Regions from separate parts of the Methylorubrum extorquens genome, predicted to be linked through region 2. Evidence: predicted binding sites of a transcription regulator. Region 2 holds the regulator's gene; the other holds the start of a gene.
The links. Region 2 encodes HrcA, which represses chaperone genes, less so after heat shock. Its sites were predicted from a motif close to GTTAGCACTCNCNNNNNGNGAGTGCTAAC; they were not measured.
Positions count from the first base shown of each region.

Region 1: a site for HrcA is predicted at 2,131-2,159, ahead of groES (co-chaperone GroES). Genes of this name have one in related genera too.

Region 1 is NZ_JALJXF010000001.1:898,891-902,300, reverse strand. It holds gene groL (chaperonin GroEL) at 40-1,680, opposite strand; gene groES (co-chaperone GroES) at 1,771-2,061, opposite strand; gene J2W78_RS04330 (magnesium transporter CorA family protein) at 2,275-3,279, shown strand.
Region 2 is NZ_JALJXF010000001.1:519,062-522,471, reverse strand. It holds gene J2W78_RS02560 (DMT family transporter) at 1-668, opposite strand, end outside; gene hrcA (heat-inducible transcriptional repressor HrcA) at 795-1,907, opposite strand; gene J2W78_RS02550 (hypothetical protein) at 2,126-2,428, shown strand; gene rph (ribonuclease PH) at 2,781-3,410, shown strand, end outside.

The sequences.
Region 1 (3,410 bases), 380 kb from region 2:
CGGCGACCCCTCCCCCGTTCTGCGTCTGGGTGCGTGGACTTAGAAGTCCATGCCGCCCATGCCGCCGCCGCCCGGCATCGCCGGGGCGCCGCTGTCCTTCTTCGGCGCGTCGGCGACCATGGCTTCCGTGGTCACCAGCAGGCCGGCGACCGAGGCCGCGTCCTGAAGGGCGGTGCGCACGACCTTGGCCGGGTCGACGATGCCGGCCTGGATCATGTCGACGTACTCTTCGGTCTGGGCGTTGAAGCCGAAGGTCTCGCCGCCGTTGTCGGTGATCTTGCCGACGACGATCGAGCCCTCGACGCCCGCGTTGCTGGCGATCTGACGGATCGGGGCCTCGAGCGCCTTGAGGACGATCTTGATGCCGGCCTGGACGTCCGGGATCTCGGACTTCAGCTGGGCGACCGCCTTCTTGGCGAGCAGCAGCGCGACGCCGCCGCCCGGGACGATGCCCTCTTCCACCGCAGCGCGGGTGGCGTTGAGCGCGTCGTCCACGCGGTCCTTCTTCTCCTTGACCTCGACCTCGGTCGCGCCGCCGACGCGGATCACCGCGACGCCGCCCGCGAGCTTGGCCAGACGCTCCTGGAGCTTCTCACGGTCGTAGTCCGAGGTGGTCTCCTCGATCTGCGCCTTGATCTGGCCGACGCGGGCCTCGATGTCGGCCTTCTCGCCGAGACCGTCGATGATCGTGGTGGTCTCCTTCTCGATGCGGACGCGCTTGGCGCGGCCGAGCATCGGCAGGGCGACGTTCTCGAGCTTGATGCCGAGATCCTCGGAGATCGTCTGGCCCTTGGTGAGGATCGCGATGTCCTCGAGCATCGCCTTGCGGCGATCACCGAAGCCCGGAGCCTTCACGGCCGCGACCTTCAGGCCGCCGCGCAGCTTGTTCACGACGAGCGTGGCGAGCGCCTCACCCTCGATGTCCTCGGCGATGATGACGAGCGGCTTGCCGGTCTGCACCACGGCCTCGAGCACCGGCAGCATCGGCTGCAGCGACGAGAGCTTCTTCTCGTGGATGAGGATGTAGGGATCCTCGAGCTCGGCGACCATCTTCTCGGCGTTGGTCACGAAGTACGGCGAGAGGTAGCCGCGATCGAACTGCATGCCCTCGACGACGTCGAGTTCGGTCTCGGCGGTCTTGGCCTCCTCGACGGTGATGACGCCCTCGTTGCCCACCTTCTGCATGGCGTGGGCGATCATCTCGCCGATCTCCTTGTCGCCGTTGGCGGAGATCGTGCCGACCTGGGCGACCTCCTCAGAAGAGGCGACCTTCTTGGCGCGGGCGGTGATGTCCTTCACCGCGGCGGCCGTGGCGAGGTCGATGCCGCGCTTCAGGTCCATCGGGTTGATGCCGGCGGCGACGTACTTGGCGCCTTCGCGGACGATGGCCTGGGCCAGCACGGTCGCGGTGGTGGTGCCGTCACCAGCGATGTCGTTGGTCTTCGAGGCCACTTCGCGCACCATCTGTGCGCCCATGTTCTCGAAGCGGTCGGCGAGCTCGATCTCCTTGGCGACGGTGACGCCGTCCTTGGTGATGCGCGGCGCGCCGAAGCTCTTCTCGATCACGACGTTGCGGCCCTTGGGGCCGAGCGTCACCTTGACGGCATCCGCGAGGATGTCGACGCCGCGCAGCATCTTGTCGCGAGCATCGGCGGAGAAACGTACGTCTTTCGCTGCCATGTGAGTTTACCTCGAATGATGGAAGGGGCCCCGAAGCCGGCCGAGGGCGGTACCCTGGCGGCCTCCAAGGGCGGTGGAAGGATGCGCGCCTTAGAGGGCGACGACGCCCATGATGTCGGATTCCTTCATGATGAGGAGATCCTGGCCGTCGATCTTGACCTCGGTGCCGGACCACTTGCCGAACAGCACGCGGTCACCGACCTTCACGTCGAGGGCGTTGATGCGGCCCTGCTCGTCGCGAGCGCCGGGGCCGACGGCGACGATCTCGCCCTCTTGCGGCTTCTCCTTGGCGGTATCCGGGATGATGATGCCGCCTTTCGTCTTCTCTTCGCTTTCGATGCGACGGACGACGACGCGGTCGTGCAGCGGACGGAACTTCATGAGCTGCCCTCTTGCTTCGGAATGGCGGTTGGTCTTCATGCGGCCGGGACGACCGCGATCCACCTGATTGTTAGCACTCCAAGCAAGTGAGTGCTAACGACGCTGGCGAGATAGGCGCGTGGCGTTTTTGAGTCAAGGCGCAGCGTCTTTCCCGCTGCGGCGTTCTCGCACGAATTTCCCGTCCACTCCGGACGACACGGACGATCCTTCCCCATGATGAGCCTTCAAGGGGCAAACGGCGCGGTCGAGCACGGCGGCGCGGGGGGCGGCGCAAGCCTGCCCGATCACGCGGTGTGGATCGACCTGAACGATCCGACGGCCGAGGAGGCCGCGCAGGTCGAGCGCAAGACGGGCATCCGGGTGCCCTCGCGCGCGGCACTGAGCGAGGTCGAGTCGTCGAGCCGCCTGCGCCGCAACCGCGACGGCCTCTCCCTATCGACGCCGATGGTGACCTTCGACCGCTCGGATTTCAGCCTGAAGCCGCTAGGCTTCCTGCTCAACGCGGACCACCTCGTCACCGTGCGCTTCCATGACATGCGCGCCATCGCGGCGGTCCGGAAGCGTGTGGACGAGCGCGACGGCGACGGTAGCACCAGCACCCGCATGTTCCTGCTCGTGGTCGAGGAACTGGTCGACAACCTCGCCGACCTGCTGGAGGAGATGTCGGGCGACCTCGATACGCTCTCCACCCGAATCTTCGACTTCGATTCCAGTGCCCGGCCCGGCGCCCGCAAGGGTGACGCCACCGCGCCGAAGCGGCGCGACCTCGCCCTGCGCCGCCTGCTCCGTTCGGTAGGGCGCCACGGCAAGTCCCTGTCGAAGGTCCGTGCCAGCCTGCTCGGGCTCGCACGCATCACCGCCTTCGCCAAGGGCGAGTGCGGGCAGACCCTCGCGGAGGGCGACGCGCCGCGCTTCGACACGTTGGCGCAGGACATCGCCTCGCTGGACGAGTTCGAGACGCGGCTCTCCGAGACCGTCCAGTTCCTGCTCGACGCGACGCTTGGGCTCATCAACATCGAGCAGAACAACGCCTTCCGGGTTCTCACGGTCGTGTCCGTGGTCGGCGTTCCGCCGACCCTGGTGGCCTCGGTGTACGGCATGAACTTCAAGCACATGCCCGAACTCGATTGGGCCTACGGCTACCCCTACGGTCTGGTGCTGATCGTGATCTCGGCGATCGTGCCGCTGCTCTACTTCAAGGCCAAGGGCTGGCTCTAAAGTACCCTCCGACGAACCGGCAACCATCTCATCGGAGGGTGCTCCAACGGCGCCGGACCATCCGCTTTCGGGCGGAGGGCGCCCCACAATTCAGGCTTTGTTGGCGGCTAGCTGCGAGGCTCCCCCGTCCG
Region 2 (3,410 bases):
ACGGCCACGCCTGGCATCGGCAGCGTCCACGGCCGGTCCACCAGCAACGCCACGGGCAGAAGCACGAGCGTGGATGCCGTCACCTGGCCGGTCGCGGTGGCGAGCGGCGGGATGCTCATGCGCTGGAAGCGCCGCCCGAAGACGCCGGCCAGGGCGTAGGATAGGGCTGCGCCGAGCACCGCGAGTTGCGCCAGGAGATGGCTCCCTTGGTCGGCGAACGCCCCGGCGCCGATCATCACGGCCACACCCAGGAGGCCGGTGAGCGCCCCCGCCATCCGGCTTCCGGTCATCCGCTCGTCGGACGTCAGCAGGTGGGCGACGACGACGGTGAAGAGCGGTGTCGTGGCGTTGAGGATGGCTGCGAGCCCCGAGGCGATCTGCGTCTGTCCCCAGACGATGAGGCAGAAGGGCACGACGTTGTTGAGGAGCCCCATCCGGAAGAAGGCAATCCAGACGTCGCGGCCGCGAGGCAGGCGGATGCCGGCCAGAGGCAGGGCGGCATTGAGGATCAGCGCGGCCAATCCGACGCGTAGGACGACGAGCGTCAGAGGCGGCAGCGCGGACAGTGCCACACCCGCGAAGAAGAACGATCCGCCCCAGAGCACGGACAATCCGAGCAGCATCGCCCATTCGAACGGGGACATGGTGCGGTTGACGACGGTTGGCATGGGCAAACTCCGGCAAGTCCGAGCCCTTGCCTACGGCTCCATCCGGACGCCGCGCTTCCCGCTTCCTGCTTTCGAATCCCCGGGCGCTGCCACGGGCGCGATGCTTCGGAACGGCCGGAGCAACGCCTACCGCGACCGGTCGAGCAGCCCCGAGACCACGCGGGCGGTGTAGTCCACCATCGGCACGATGCGGGAATAGTTGAGCCGCGTCGGGCCGATCACGCCGACGACACCGACGATCTTCTGCGCGCTGTCGCGGAAGGGGGCGGCGATCATTGAGGAGCCGGAGAGCGAAAACAGCTTGTTCTCCGAGCCGATGAAGATGCGCACGCCGTCGCCCTGCTCCGCCCGCGCCAGCAGCTCGATCACATCCTTCTGCGTCTCGAGGTCGTTGAACAGCAAGCGGATGCGCTCCAAGTCTTCGGCCGCGCGCAGGTCGTCCAGAAGGTTGGCCTGCCCCCGCACGATGAGCTGGCGCGCCTCGGACGGGCCGACCGTGGTGGCGAGCCCGGCATCGACCAATCGCTCGGTCAGAGTGTCGAGCTCCCGCTTCATCTCCGTGCGGCCGTTCTCGATATCGGCACGCAGGGTATCGAGGGTGCGGCCCCGCAGGCGGGCGTTGAGGAAGTTCGAGGCCTCCTGCAGCGCCCCCGCCGGCAGGCCCGGCGGAAGATCGACGAGGCGGTTCTCCACCGTTCCGTCGATCGAGACCAGAACCACGAGCGCGCGCTCGGCATCGAGCCGCACGAACTCCACATGCTTGAGCCCGGCATCGACCTTGGTGGTCAGCACAACGCCCGCCCCGCGGGAGATGCCCGACAGCAGCGAGGACGCCTCGGCCAGGGCCGAATCGAAGGTGTGACGCGAGGCTGCCGCCTGCATCTGCGCCTCGATGCGCGCCTTCTCGGCGAGATCGACATCGCCGATCTCCATCATCGCATCGACGAAGAAGCGCAGGCCCAGCTCCGTCGGCAGGCGCCCGGACGATGTGTGAGGTGCAAAGATCAGTCCGGAATGCTCCAGATCCGCCATCACGTTGCGGATCGAGGCCGGAGACAGGCTCATCGGCAGGATGCGCGCGAGATTGCGCGACCCTACCGGCTCGCCGGTGGTGACGTAGCTCTCGACGATCTGCCGGAAGATTTCTCGGGCACGCTCGTTGAGGGCGGCGAGCGCTTGGGGTTGCGGATTCACGATGGGCTGTAGAGCCTCGATCAAGGGAAGAGGAACCTGGCGCATGCAGGACCCTGACAAACGAGTGTGAGCGCTTGGGCGCCGCCGATCAATCCTATCGTGCCGCGACGCGACCGACGAAGGACGGACGGTGCCCAGCCGGCAAACGACACCCTGCACGAGTTCGGCCGGGAAATCATAGGGATCATTCTGCCTCCCCGAGTCGTTTGGTAAGCAGGGCGGCGGTTCGAACCGCGATCCGCGGCCCCCTCACCCGAGTAAAGATGGAGCCTCCGATAGTGCTGACTGGCGCACGAAAGACCATGGTCAAGGTCGCCGCACTGGCGATCGCGGTCACCGGCTTGAGCCTCGCTTCGGCGCCCCGCGCTGCGCAGGCTGCCCCGCTCCCGATCCAAACCGAGGCGACCGCGCCGACCGGTGAGATGATCGAGCAGGCGCAGTACCGCCGTGATCGCCGCCACTACCGCCGCCACATGCGTCACCGTGGCCATTGGCACCGCCATCACCGGTTCGGCGGCCCGCGCCATCATCACCACCGCCGTCACTGGAATCACCGCCGCTGGTGATCGGCCGGAAGGTCGTTTGAAGGGCCGCCGTCGCGAGACGGCGGCCTTTTTCATGCCGGAGGCTCTCCGAGCGAAAAGGGGCATGTCCATCGCTCGAAGCCGCCCGAGGGGCTTCATGGCGCAAGGCGCGCCGCGCGGAGCGGGCTTTTCGGGACTTCGGTCCTGAGACGCTTCGAGCGAAGCGAGAGCCTCGGCCCGCAGAGACGGGCGCCGGCAACTGAGGCTGGCAAGGAATCCAGGGCCATCGCCTTCAGGCGGATCGCCCTGGGACAAGCCGGGCGGCGGTTGCCGCCAGGGCTGGCAGCGCCTAAGAGCCCGGGCTTCGATTTTCGAAACGGGAGCTTACCAAGCCATGCGGCCCTCGAAGCGCGCGGCGGACGCGATGCGCGACGTCACGCTGGAGCGGGCGGTCGCCCGCTACGCGGAAGGCTCCTGCCTCGTCACCTTCGGCAACACCCGTGTGCTCTGCACCGCCTCGCTGGAAGAGCGCGGCCCGCCGTGGCTGCGCGGTTCCGGCAAGGGCTGGGTCACCGCCGAGTATGCGATGCTGCCGCGTGCCACCCACGAGCGCACCCGCCGCGAGGTCAATTCCGGCAAGCCGTCGGGCCGCACGCAGGAAATCCAGCGGTTGATCGGCCGCTCCCTGCGCGCCGTCACCAACCTGCCGGCGCTCGGCGAGCGACAGATCACCGTCGATTGCGACGTGATCCAGGCCGACGGCGGCACCCGTACCGCCTCGATCACCGGTGCCTGGGTGGCCCTGCACGATTGCTTTGCCTGGATGCGCGCCCGCTCGATCATCTCGGTCGATCCCCTGAAGGACCATGTCGCGGCGGTCTCCTGCGGCATCTACAAGGGCCAGCCGGTGCTCGACCTCGACTACGCCGAGGATTCGGCGGCCGAGACGGACGCGAACTTCGTCGTCACCGGCAAGGGCGGCATCGTCGAGGTGCAAGGCACCGCCGAGATGGAGCCGTTCACG